3 regions of the Paenibacillus sophorae genome follow, and region 3 is predicted to be linked to each of the others. Evidence: riboswitches for the same ligand, from Rfam matches in the RefSeq annotation. Region 3 holds a riboswitch; each other region holds the start of a gene.
The links. Region 3 has a riboswitch for cyclic di-GMP ahead of KP014_RS28680 (glycosyl hydrolase). Riboswitches for the same ligand answer to the same signal wherever they lie in the genome.

Region 1 (4,209 bases), 1.9 Mb from region 3:
ATATGATGGCTTTGGATTTTGGGGTTATCGCTTCTCTTAAACCTTTTTCCGTAAAGTTGAACCCTTCTTCTTCGTACACCGGAACCGTAACAGGAATTGCGTTATTCATTTCGATCATTCCGTAATAATTGGTATAACATGGATCACTTACGATAACCTCATCTCCGGGGTTCGTAAGGACCAGAAGGGACAGGTAAAGCCCCTGCATACCCCCAACTGTAATCATGATTTCATCAAGCGGATTGTAACTAACTTTGTCAAAATCTTTAAAATGCGCGCTTACAGCTTCACGCAGAGGAAGAATACCGGAATTTGGCGTGTAATGAGTGTGGCCGTGATCCATGGCTTTTTTTGCAGCTTCAATAATATGCCCCGGAGTATCAAATTCAGGTTCGCCTATTACAAAACTAATCACATTATCCAAACCTTGTGCCATATCATACATTTTTCTGATTTTAGCCGGTTCGATGCTTGCGATCTTTGACGATAATTCTTTCATTATTAATCTCCTTCTGCTGCCGTGTAATCTTATCTGCGTATTGAAACCGCACCTTCCACACCTTTTTGTAGGTGACCGTCTAAATATTCGACCCCAATGGAGTCTAAGCCTTCTTTTAGTTCCGCAACCATTTCATCTTTCTTGTCTGGCAGCATACCGTGTACGGGTATTACATTGGATGTATGGAGACCGAAGAAATACGTATGATCTAAGTCCAGTCCACTTAACATTTCGATTTCCTCTTCAATATTTTGACGCAAGGTATTTTCTATAAAAAGCCCTTTTTTTACTTCTTCATCCAGCGGGCTGCCGGGATCCACGTGTAAAGTGGCAATAAAGATGAGCTTTGGTTTAACTTCATTTAGCAGTTTGCTGTTTGCTGTTGCGTTTTCACGTGTTTTCTCGCTGCCGGCTCCTCCGATGATAATATTTACACTAAAGTCTATGCCAGCATTGGTCAAACGCTTTAACTGCGCTTTCGCTTCATCCACGGTAAACCCTTTATTAAAATGTTCCACGACCTCTGGCATACCGGATTCCAGACCAATGTTGAGGTCATTAATCTTTAAAGCTCTTAATTCTTTAAGCTCATCATCTGTTTTATTTATGATGTTATTAACGGAGGCATACATCGCTATAGTCTCAACTTCAGGCAGAATTTCATTGATTTTAACAGCAATGGATTTCAGCCGGTCCGCACTTAGAGAAAAGGGGTCGGCATTAACTAAGAAAATACGGTTTACTCTAGGATACACTCGTCTCGCTTCCCGTAAATCCTGTTCGATTTGCTCCAGCGTTTCGACATGAAAAGGAACATCGCTATACATGGTGCAGAAGCTGCATTCATTATGGCTGCATCCTACAGTAACTTGTAATAATAATGAGTTTGCTTCAAATGGCGGACGATAAACGGGCCCGGTATATTTCATTTTAATCTCTCCTTTTTGTACGTTATGCTTATTTCTATAAGTTTACAATCATGCAGCTTTCTAAGGTAGTACGCACTTTAAAGTACGTATCGAAAACCAATTAGTAATATTTAGATAATAAACAAAACATTTCATTGGTAAATTTTAAATTGGGACTTATACTCTAAAAAGAAGCAGCAAAAGAACTATAAGAAATCACGAAACAAGTGATTGACCAAAGGCAAACTCGTTCGAAAGACGGGGACGCAAAGCCACGGGTCTACCGTTATAGGAAACTATAACCAGACAGCCGGGTTGCTCAGGCAGCTTGTTTTTTTGTGTGTTCTCACAGCAGAAGAAAGGAAGGGTTCAACGAAAATGAGAAGAATCTTTTGGAGTGTGCTTGTGGTCTGGATGCTCGTTGCATTAACCGAAATGGAGACAAGGGGGATGGTTGCGAGCGCGGCAGCAGGGCTGAACTACACATGGAAAGACGAGGTGACGAAGTTCAAAGTCGGACCGGTTGATTTTCAAGATCTCAAGGATGCTGATATCGCTGGCCGCTACTTAACCTGGACTATAATTCAAGATTACTATGATTCGATTTACGTTTTAAATTTGGATAACGGAAAGACGGAAAGATTGACTACCGATAAGACCCACAAATATAACCCGGTTATAGCGGATACCATTCAAGGCCCAATGGTTCTTTGGATTCAGAGTAATGAACTCCATGGAAGTGATATATGGGGATACAATTTGAAAAGTAAGGAAAAAAAGAAGCTGGTTGACGGCGGGTCATCATCGCTAACGGAGCCCGTTGGAAATGGCAATTATCTGGCATGGGTTGATCATTACAAAGTCCAAGTTCTTAATTTGACAACCGGAGAGTCGGAGGAGATCGAGGAAGGGAGTAATCCTCAGCTGGGTAAGGGCCGGCTTATCTATCTGTACCGATCCGATGAAATTAGGGCCTATAATCTGGAAACAAAAAGTAAAAATAATTTTTACGGAGCCAGCTTTCCGTATGATTATTCGTTCAATGGCAAATACATTTTGCTCAAGACCAAACTCAGGGAAAATCAGGGTTATGTTGAGCTGAACGCAACCACTCCGTCTGAAAAGGGAATCGTCCTGCAAAATGATGCTCCTTTCAAATTGTCAAAAGTATTTACAGGATTGTCCTATGGCCTTTGGGTTGAAAAAGGTGAGGGAAATAAAGCAGAGGTAACAGGTGTGGACCTTTTGCATAAGGAGTCCTTTTCGATACCGCTGGAAGCGACATACAATCATGTACTCGGACTCTCCGGCGATACGCTGATTTATTTAAATAAAGGCGGTTTTATCGTCAAAAGAACCATCATTCCTCCGAGTACCCGTGCAGACCGGAATGCAGAACCGATTCATGTCGTTATGGACGGGTTAGAGGTTCCCCTGCGTACGGCCCCAATTTCGCTTAACAATAGCACCTATGTCGAGTTTCGTTCCCTGTTCGAGCGGATGGGGTTCGGCATAAAGTGGGATAACAAAACGCGCCAGATCACGGGCACCAAGGGAAGCCTGGTAATTAAACTGACTATTGGCAAGAAAGAGATGGTTGTTAATGGAAAAGCTATCAAAACCGATTATGCGCCGGTTACTCGGGGCGGTACAACCTATGTTCCTCTTAGACTTATTGGTGAAGCGGCTGATCGTAAAATAAGCTGGAATGGAGCAAAGCAGACGGTGTACATCAGCCTGAAAGATACCAAGGATACCCTCTATAACGAGGACGGCAGCATGCGGTATCATGGCGGACTGGTAGGCGGTATCCGTGAGGGATATGGAACGCAATACAACGAAAACGGACGTGTTTTCTATGAAGGGGAGTGGAAGAACGATAAAATGCATGGCGAAGGGAAAATGTACTATCTTTTCGCTGACGAACTGTTTTTCGAAGGAACGATGAGAGATGGAATGCAGACCGAGGGCATCGAATATTATCCCGGCGGCGGACTTCGGTACAAGGGTTCTTACAATGGAGCGCTGCACTGGGAGGGGCAAGAGGTTGTTCTGAATCGAAGTACAGGCGAATATCTCGTCGTAGAAATAAGTAAGGGACGGCGGGAAGGAAAGGCAATCTGGTATTACGCCAGCGGTGAGGTTAAAATTGAGGGGGATTTTGCGGACGACCGGTTTATTAACGGCACACTCTATGATCCCGAGGGGAATGTGCTGTACCAAGGCGAATTTGACGATTCGGGTGAACCTTTAAAGAATTAAACAATAATAACAGTCCTGACGAAGTTATTTTCATCGGGACTGCTGCGAAACTTAATATTAATCCCTCTGAGCCAACCCTTCAATCGGGTTGGCTCTTGTGGTCTGTGAACCATTCCTCCTGTCAAAGAAAACGCAATCCGTTCACCATCGCTTGAAGATGATCTTGATCCGCCCAGAGGATGAAGTACGGATAGGTGGTGCCGTTAATCACAACAGGCTGCGGATATACGGCGATGAGTGCGGATTGCCGCCGAAATTCCGGCGCTTGGTCCGGGGAAGGGAAGATAAAGCAGGCTTCCTGATTCTGCACTCGTCCCGGAACGATCCGCGGCGAAGAGCCGTATGGCATTAACCGGTGATAAGCTTCTGCGCGGCACAGTTCTGGAAACGGTAGCTCGCTGGCCAGGGCGGAGATTTGGAAGAAACCGTCCGCGCCCTCGTACCGGGTCTCGCTCACCGCCCGCCAGGCGGCGGGATAAGGGAAGCTGACCCGGTACGCTGCACTGCGGAACTGGGCGTAGTCTTCCGCCGGAATGGCTC
Region 2 (4,209 bases), 740 kb from region 3:
GGGCTCGTACGGTCTCGCCTTCATGGAACGCGCGGTCGGCGCCCAAATGGTATTTTACATCTCCGGTCCAGCCGTAGTTGATGCCCATGGAGCCTTCGGACGGGAACAGCTCCTTGTTTGGAGAGTGGTGGAATTCGGAGAAAATAATATCGTATGGTTTACCCAAGATATGCGCGAGCACATTCAAACGGCCCCGGTGGGCCATCCCCATCAGGATATGCTCCGCGCCGTCGTGCGCGGCCGCGCGGACAATTTCGTCCAGCATGGGAACAAGCGCATCATTGCCTTCCAGACTGAACCGCTTCTGGCCGACGAATGTCTTATGCAGGAACGTCTCGAACTGCTCCACCTGGATGAGCCGGCCCAGCAGCCCTTTGCGTTCCGCCGGAGTCAGCGGAGCGGGCGAGGTGGCCGATTCGGCCTGGCTGTTCAACCAGCGAAGCTCCTGCTCGTCGTGGACATGGCCGAACTCGTAAGCGATCGTCTTGGTATAGGTTTGGCGCATCCGGTGATAAGCGTCCCAGCCTGTCAGCACATCCTGCGGAGCATTCTCCCAGATAAGCGAAGCCGGCAGGGCAAGCAAATCTTCGCGCGTAAGCTCATAAGTCTCGGGGTCCAGCCATTTGGCCATGGAGGTATGGCCCTGTTCCAGCGGGTCAATGTCGGCCGCCAGATGGCCAAAAATGCGGATGCTAGCGATCAACTTGGAGGCTCTAACCGCTTTGCGGAGCCAATCGGTATCTTCGGACAGGGACGGTCCGGGAGTTCTGGCAGCCTCGGATGTCAGCGGAGGAGGACCATAGATGGTGAATAGTTCGCGGTAGTGGGCTTCCACTGAAGAAGGATCTTCGGCGAAATGTTCGTACTTTTCCTGAATGTAGCCCAGATTGGGACCGTAATACTTGCTCCAGACGGATTCGTTGTAGGACTCTTTGGCTGACATGAAACATCCTCCTAACAGTTAAACTCCAAAGGTGGCGGTGAACAAGGAGGGCCCGCTTTTGGAGCTTCGATGGTTACGTTTACATTCTATAATAAAAAGAAACCATTATAAAGTAAGTGCCTCATCCTATTGTGCTACTTTCAACATTTGTAATCAATTCAAGCTTTCGTCCAATTCGTTCGAAAAAAGGCATAATTTTGAGCAGGACCAACATAGAGGGTTCTCTGTTTTCAAAATTAATGGTTAGCAGACTTGAAAAATGGGTATTTGTCATATATAGTTCATTCATACTACTAAGATCATACATATGTTCAAGTTATTTCTACTTCCGGGTGCCGTTTGATCAACTCTATTTTTTTCTCCGCGCATACTTACTTATTTCCAAAATTCGACACACTTTTGGGCAAGCTTCTTGTATAATATTCTTGCAAGACTCGTTGTAATGAGAACAAGATCAGATCCTTGAATAGCAAGGGTCCAGTAAAAGGTAAACTTGCTGAAAGGCAGGGGCACAAAGTCTCGGGTCTAAGGTAATTTTTATATACTACGACGGCCGGACTGCCTGGGGACAAAAATCTTAGGAGGAGATTTTTTGGACAAGTCCAACCAGGGGAACATCGGAGAGCTGCAGACGTCAGAGCTTGATATGGAATGGGTGTATTTGCTTCTGAAAGCAAAGAAGCAAGGGCTCCAAGTGGATGAGATTCGTCGGTTCTTCAATGACAGGACCCTTAAGGCAATGTAGCAAGAGGGGTCTGACAGGGCATTATCAATTGAAATTTGAGAGAGGACATGGCGGCGCGGCGTCATGTCCTCTGTATGTTTGTGGGCTTTGCTGGGTCACTGGTCCTTCTGTTCAAGACGCCATTTCTGGTAATCCAGAAACTCCTTAAACTCGCGTTTACTGACGCCCGAAGCCATAGCCTCCTGAACCAGTTTGAACCATTCGGAATCCAGCGGTTCCTCCTGCGTATCGGAAATCTCCCCATAGAGAAGAACGTGAACGGGAACGTCCAGAGCCTCGGCAATTTTTTCAATGAATTGGATAGAGGGGTTGGATTGAATGTTGCGTTCAACATTGCTTAAGTATGATTTGGCCACATCAGCCTTGCCCGCCAGCTCGGATAAAGATAATCCCTTCTCCAGACGAAGATGCTGAATGTGTTGTCCTATATTATCTGGCACGATGAGTTACGCCCCCCTCCTTGTTTTTGGTACTAGTATAGCAAAGGTCCGCATACAAGGCAAAGCAGGCATTTTCCAGAAATTCTAACGAATCTGAAAGCTATCGGCGGCTGGGCGCTGCCTTCTATCCCTTCGATTTCTGCGGCGGCGCGCCAGCGAATCGTCAGGGTAACGGCACGCCCCGGGAGCTGACGTACAGGTCATACCATTCCTTACGGGTAAGTGCAAGCTTGTCCGCCCCTTCGCAGGCTGAGATGCGCTTCGGATTTACCGTTCCGATGACGGGCTGAATCGTGGCCGGATGCGCCATCAGCCAGGAGAGGACAATCGCTTCCGGGGTTGTCCCTTTCTCATCGGCCAGCGTACGGACAAGGCGCGCGGTGCTGCGGACCGTTTCGGATTCTCCGTCCAGCGGGCGACCGCTGTATTTGCCCTGGGCCAGCGGCCCCCACGCCTGAAGCTGGATATTCTCCAGTCTGCAGTGCTCGACCGTTCCCTCGGGCATACCTTGCTCTCTCCAGGCTTTCTGATTGACGCTTACAACCGAATCGAGCCAGTAGATCTTCTCAAGGCTCATCTCCAGTTGATTGACGATAAACGGCTCTTCGCTGTATGCCTGAAGCAGCTTGATCTGCCCCTCGCTCATATTGGAGACGCCGAAATGCCGCACCTTGCCGGATTGCTTAAGCAGGTGAAGCGCTTCGCCCACCTCTTCAGGGTCCATCAGCGGATCGGGCCGGTGAAGCAGCAGAATATCAAGGTATTCGGCTCCCAGACGAGACAGGATGCCGTCCACGCTGCTCAGGATATGGCTCTTGGAGAAATCGAACACGTTGGAGCTTTCGCCCGGTTCGGCCAGCTTAATGCCGCACTTCGATTGAAGAATGATACGTTCACGCAGCTCCGGCCGTTCTTTAAGGACGGTGCCGAATACTTGCTCGGCTTTGCCGCGGGTGTAAATATCGGCATGGTCGAACATGTTGACGCCGATGGAGAGCGCAGCTTCGACAGCCTCATGTCCTTCATTGATCTGCTCTTTGGTAATCGCCTCGCGGTCCCAGTCTCCACCAAGGCCCATACAGCCCAGGACAAGCCGGCTTGCGGGAATTCCGCGCTTGTTAAGCGGTAACGTTTTCAATTCAATCCCTCCGTCATAGTGATAGATGATTTCAGAGATATTGTACAACTTTGGAAGCCAGTACGATACTTTTAATCGCTTAAGAAGCGGTGCCAGGCGGCATACAAGGGGGCTACTCCTTTAGATCCAAGGGCTTCCCGATATCGCCGAGCTTGTGCGCCCGTACGTCAGCGTACAGGCGCTTCAGCCATTTCAGTTCCGTCAGGCTGTGCTCATATTTGCCGTACATGAGATGAAGCGCGGCGCGGGGAACGGTGGAAACATGCTCTTCATAGACCTGATAAGCGAGATTGACCTGATGCTCGGTCTCCCGGATGCGCTCCTCCAACAGTTTCGCAATCTTGTCCGGATCAACATGCCGCGAGAAGGCGAGCGCGAGGTACATCGGATGATAGAGGGTGTCGTTCTGCTTAAACAGCTGCAGCAGGAGCTGCTCGAACAAGGCCCTTCCCGAACCGGTGATCCGGTATATGGTTTTGTCCGGCCGGTCGCTGCTGCGGATAATCTCAATCTGTGCAATCTGTCCGTTCTTGGCTAATTGGTCGACGGCGTAGTACAGGGAGCCCATTTGCAGCTTCGTAATCTGATCGATCGCGCGGTCTTTCATCACCAGCATCATTTCATAGGGATGCATGTCCCGTTCCAGCAGCAGCCCGAGAATAGCCAGCTTCATTGACATGGCAGCTCTAATCCTTGCTGGTCGCCGGCTGCGGAGCTTTACTGCGGGTGAAGAGGCGGTCCTTCGGCATGAGCAGCACGGCCGCGAGCCCTAGCACCGCCGGAATAAGCGCCCACAGGAACGTATGCGCAATGGAGGAAGACAGCGCGGCTGAGATTTTCTCAAGCACGGGAGCCGGAATCTGCGCTCTTGCTTCCGGGGTCAGCGCGGCGCGCGGATCGCCGAAGGCGGATGACTGGGCGCTGCCGCCGAACGTAGCGCTGA
Region 3 (4,209 bases):
TCGCCGGCAAGGGAAATCATCGAGGCGCTAGTTAAGGAAGGGGCGCATGTGAAGGTATACGATCCGATCGCCGCGGACAATTTCCGGCAGCAGTATAATCACCCGCTGATTCACTGGTGCGCCGTACCGGAGGAAGCGGCGTCCGGCAGCGACGCGCTCTGCCTGCTGACGGACTGGGCCGTGTTCAAGGATATCAATCTGCATCAATTATCCGCGAGCATGCGCAAGCCGATCCTGATCGACGGCCGCAATGTTTACTCCAAGGAGCAGATCGAAGGAACCGGACTGGAATATTATTCGGTGGGACGCCCGCGGATGGGGGGACTCAGCGGCTTTTCTCCGAGTGTGGCGGGGGCGGTATAATCGCCTCCCTGTAAAGAACACGGGAAACGCATGCTGCGCTTCGGTTGCTGCCAGAAGTACTGCCTTAAGACTACGATATTGACACAATGGAGTTCCATTAAACAGCCGGTTGTCCACGGCCATATCATGACCATTTAGAGGGAGGGTATCATTATGAAATTGGTGCTTTTATCTGGCGGTTCGGGAAAACGGCTATGGCCTCTGTCCAATGATTCACGTTCGAAACAGTTCCTGAAGGTGCTGGAAAGCCCGCTCGGCGAACCTGAATCGATGGTCCAACGGGTATGGCGGCAGCTGGGAGAAGCGGGACTCGCGGAATCGTCGTATCTGGCGACAGGACGCGGGCAGGTGGAAATGATTCAGAGTCAGCTGGGCGGGAATGTGAAGATTATCGTCGAGCCTGAACGCCGCGATACCTTCCCGGCGATTGCGCTCACGGCCGTCTATCTGTATTCGGTAGAGGGCGTGCTCCCGGATGAGACGGTGGCGATTCTGCCGGTTGACCCTTATGTGGAAGGCTCCTTCTTCGGCGCGGTTTCACAGCTGGAGCAGGCGCTTGACGCCACCGGCGCGAACCTCGCGCTGATCGGTGTTGTACCGGAGCATCCTTCGGAAAAATATGGCTACATTATCCCTTCGAGCGCTGAAGCTCAGGAGAATGGAGTCATGCCGGTGAGCGGTTTCCTCGAAAAGCCGGATCGCCTGCGCGCCGAAGAGCTCATTGGGCATGGCGCTTTGTGGAACTGCGGGGTATTCGCCTTCCGTCTCGGATACCTGCTTGATATTTTGCAGCAAAAAGGGCTGCCTCTGACCTACGAGGAGCTGCAGAAGCAGTACAAACTGCTCTCTTCGATCAGCTTCGACTATGAGGTGGTTGAACGGGAAGACAAAATCGTTGTTCAGCCGTATGATGGGTTCTGGAAGGATCTGGGCACCTGGAATACGCTAACAGAAGAGATGGCGAGCAATCAAATGGGCAAGGGCGTTCTGACCGAGGATTCCTCGACAAGCTGCCTTGTCAACGAGCTTGATATTCCGATCACGGTAATCGGTGCTCAGGATCTGATTATCGCCGCGAGTCCGGACGGCATTCTCGTCACTCACAAATCGGAAAGTCCGCGCATCAAGGAGGTGCTGAAGGGGACGGAGCAAAGACCGATGTATGAGGAACGGCGATGGGGCCACTACCGGGTGATTGATTACGTCAAATACCGGGAAAGCAATGAAGTGCTGACGAAGCGGATTTTTATCGCAGAGGGAAAAAATATCAGCTACCAGTACCATCTCAAGCGCAGTGAAATCTGGACGTTCATCAGCGGGGAAGCCAGCATCATCCTTAATGAAAAAATGCACAAGGTAAAAGCGGGAGACGTTGTACGCATACCGGAAGGAACGAAGCACAGCATTCTGGCTCTGACCGATGTGGAGTTCATTGAAGTGCAGACCGGATCGGAGCTGGTGGAAGAGGACAACATCCGCATTACGCTGGATTGGAAGGACATTGAGCTGCAGCAGTTCATTTCTTGAAAAAGTTTGAATGGATAGGTAAAACTAGTTATTAACCATTTTTACGATTTTATAAACAGGCCTTTTGACCCATTTATTAAGGATTTATGAAAAATGGGGTTCATGAATAACTGAATAGCGTCGATATGTACGGTAGAAGGCTAAGCCTTCCAATACGACAAAGGCAAACCTATCGCGAGGTAGGGACGCAAAGCCATAGGGCCTCTTCATTCAAGGAGGCAGCCTGGTTACCGAAAGGAAGATGGAATTGAAAGTTCATCGTACGTATCGACTGTTCTTTGCTATGCTATCTCTGTGTCTGCTCCTGACATTTGTCCCGCCCACGGGTGCAGGAAGCCCGGCGATTGCTTCGGCTGCGGAGGCTCCAGGGAGACCCGTCAATCCTGATGCTTCTCCCGAAGCGGTCAAGCTGCTAAGCTACCTGTACTCCATTTCCGGAACCCGCATTATTACCGGCCAGCATGATTATCTGGAAAGTCCGGACGAGTTCAATAACAAGCTTCAAGCAACGAGCGGCAGATATGCGGCCCTCCATGGATACGAGCTTGGGGCGATTAACGGCCAAACGGACGGCGCCGTGACATGGCTGCGGCAAAATGTCGTCAGCAGCGCGATCAAGTGGTATAATGCCGGCGGCATCGTCGCCATGACGTACCACGCGAATCTGCCCGGTACGACTTATGACTGGGCGAACGTACAAAAATCGCTGTCCCAGGCTGATTTTGACAAGTATGTCACGCCTGGAACTACGGAGTACAACAGCCTGATCACAGAGCTTGATAAAGTGGCGGTATCGCTGAAAACCCTGCGCGATGCCGGGGTGCCTGTGCTGTGGCGCCCGTACCATGAAATGAACGGCGATTGGTTCTGGTGGGGCAAGAAGAACAATTTTGCCGCTCTGTGGAATATTATGTATGACCGTTTCGTTAATGTTCATAAACTTAATAATCTGCTCTGGGTATGGAGCCCGAACGCTCCGAACAGTTGGGCCGATCCTTACGTCAAGACCTATCCCGGTGCGGATAAGGTGGACATTCTGGCGGCGGACATTTATAACAAGGATTTCAATCAGTACTATTACGACAGCCTGTTGACTCTGGCAGCCGGCAAGCCGATTGCCATTGGCGAGAACGGCCAAATGCCCGATCCGGCGATGCTGCCCAAATCACAGAGCAAATGGGTCTTTATGATGACTTGGGGCAAAATGCTTTATGAAAACAACAGCACTACAACAATCAAGAGCTTTCTGAACAACGGGTTTACGGTAACACGCGATGAGATAATTACGGGAATGGCTTCGTTTACGATGGCAACGCCGTCGCCTAGCCCAACACCGACGCCTAGCCCAACACCGACGCCTAGCCCGACGCCGACGCCTAGCCCGACGCCGACGCCTAGCCCGACGCCAACGCCGGAACCGAGTCCGACGCCAACACCGTCACCTAGTCCGACGCCAACGCCGGAACCGAGTCCAACACCAACGCCGAGTCCGACGCCGGCACCAACGCCGGAACCGAGTCCGGCACCAACGCCAATGCCGGAACCGAGTCCAACGCCTGCTCCGAGTTATCAGCCGATAGGAGAAGGTTTGGGGGCGAAGGATAGTTCGCAGGCTCGCAACGGGCTGATTGGCGAATATTTTGCCAATATGCAGCTTTCCGGAACGCCTGCGCTGGTACGGGAAGAATCGGCCATCGATTTTAACTGGGGGGCTGGAACACCGGACAGCTCTGTCGGCCCTGACCAATTTTCAGTCCGTTGGAGCGGTAAAATCAAGGCTCTCTACACCGAGAACTATTCCTTCTATACAAGTTCGGACGATGGTATTCGGTTATGGGTCAACGGGCAGGCGGTTATTACCAGTTGGTCGACTCAGTACGGAATAGAGCGGAAGGGAAGAATCGACCTGGAAGCCGGTAAACTGTACGACATTAAAGTAGAATATTACGACAATACGGGGAGCGCCAAAGCTCGTCTGATGTGGGAAAGCCCTAGCCAAATTAAGGAAACTGTTCCCGCGAGCGCGTTTTATCTTTCCGGATCGCTTTGATATATTTTTTACGAATAGTTTCATGTGTGGGCCGCCGATATTTTGAAAGTACAATCTAATTCAGTTCATTAGAGCCTTGACAGCCCTGCTTGCTTTTCAGCAGGGCTTCTAAGCTATCGAGCCCCGCTTCGGATAATGGCCGTCATTTCAGCCATCTGGAGGACGGACATTCGGGGGCGACAATCCGCTTAAGAAAGGAAAATGACATTGAACATATTCCGCAAACATCGGCTGTTCGTTGTGACAGTGCCTTTGATTCTTCTTGTCGC

Region 1: it holds a riboswitch for cyclic di-GMP, as region 3 does, so the genes downstream of both, KP014_RS27735 (stalk domain-containing protein) here and KP014_RS28680 (glycosyl hydrolase) in region 3, are expected to answer to the same signal.
Region 2: it holds a riboswitch for cyclic di-GMP, as region 3 does, so the genes downstream of both, KP014_RS28595 (anti-repressor SinI family protein) here and KP014_RS28680 (glycosyl hydrolase) in region 3, are expected to answer to the same signal.

Annotation. Positions count from the first base shown of each region.
Region 1 is NZ_CP076607.1:5,712,151-5,716,359, reverse strand. It holds gene KP014_RS27745 (pyridoxal phosphate-dependent aminotransferase) at 1-499, opposite strand, end outside; gene KP014_RS27740 (radical SAM protein) at 529-1,428, opposite strand; cyclic di-GMP riboswitch class I at 1,638-1,730, shown strand; gene KP014_RS27735 (stalk domain-containing protein) at 1,786-3,669, shown strand; gene KP014_RS27730 (LysM peptidoglycan-binding domain-containing protein) at 3,791-4,209, opposite strand, start outside.
Region 2 is NZ_CP076607.1:1,031,797-1,036,005, forward strand. It holds gene KP014_RS04980 (2-oxoglutarate dehydrogenase E1 component) at 1-943, opposite strand, end outside; cyclic di-GMP riboswitch class I at 1,420-1,509, shown strand; gene KP014_RS28595 (anti-repressor SinI family protein) at 1,536-1,688, shown strand; gene KP014_RS04990 (helix-turn-helix domain-containing protein) at 1,784-2,128, opposite strand; gene KP014_RS04995 (aldo/keto reductase) at 2,292-3,266, opposite strand; gene KP014_RS05000 (PadR family transcriptional regulator) at 3,379-3,945, opposite strand; gene KP014_RS05005 (MDR family MFS transporter) at 3,953-4,209, opposite strand, start outside.
Region 3 is NZ_CP076607.1:1,776,641-1,780,849, forward strand. It holds gene KP014_RS08300 (UDP-glucose dehydrogenase family protein) at 1-363, shown strand, start outside; gene KP014_RS08305 (sugar phosphate nucleotidyltransferase) at 517-1,890, shown strand; cyclic di-GMP riboswitch class I at 2,043-2,125, shown strand; gene KP014_RS28680 (glycosyl hydrolase) at 2,138-3,940, shown strand; gene KP014_RS08315 (glycosyl hydrolase) at 4,181-4,209, shown strand, end outside.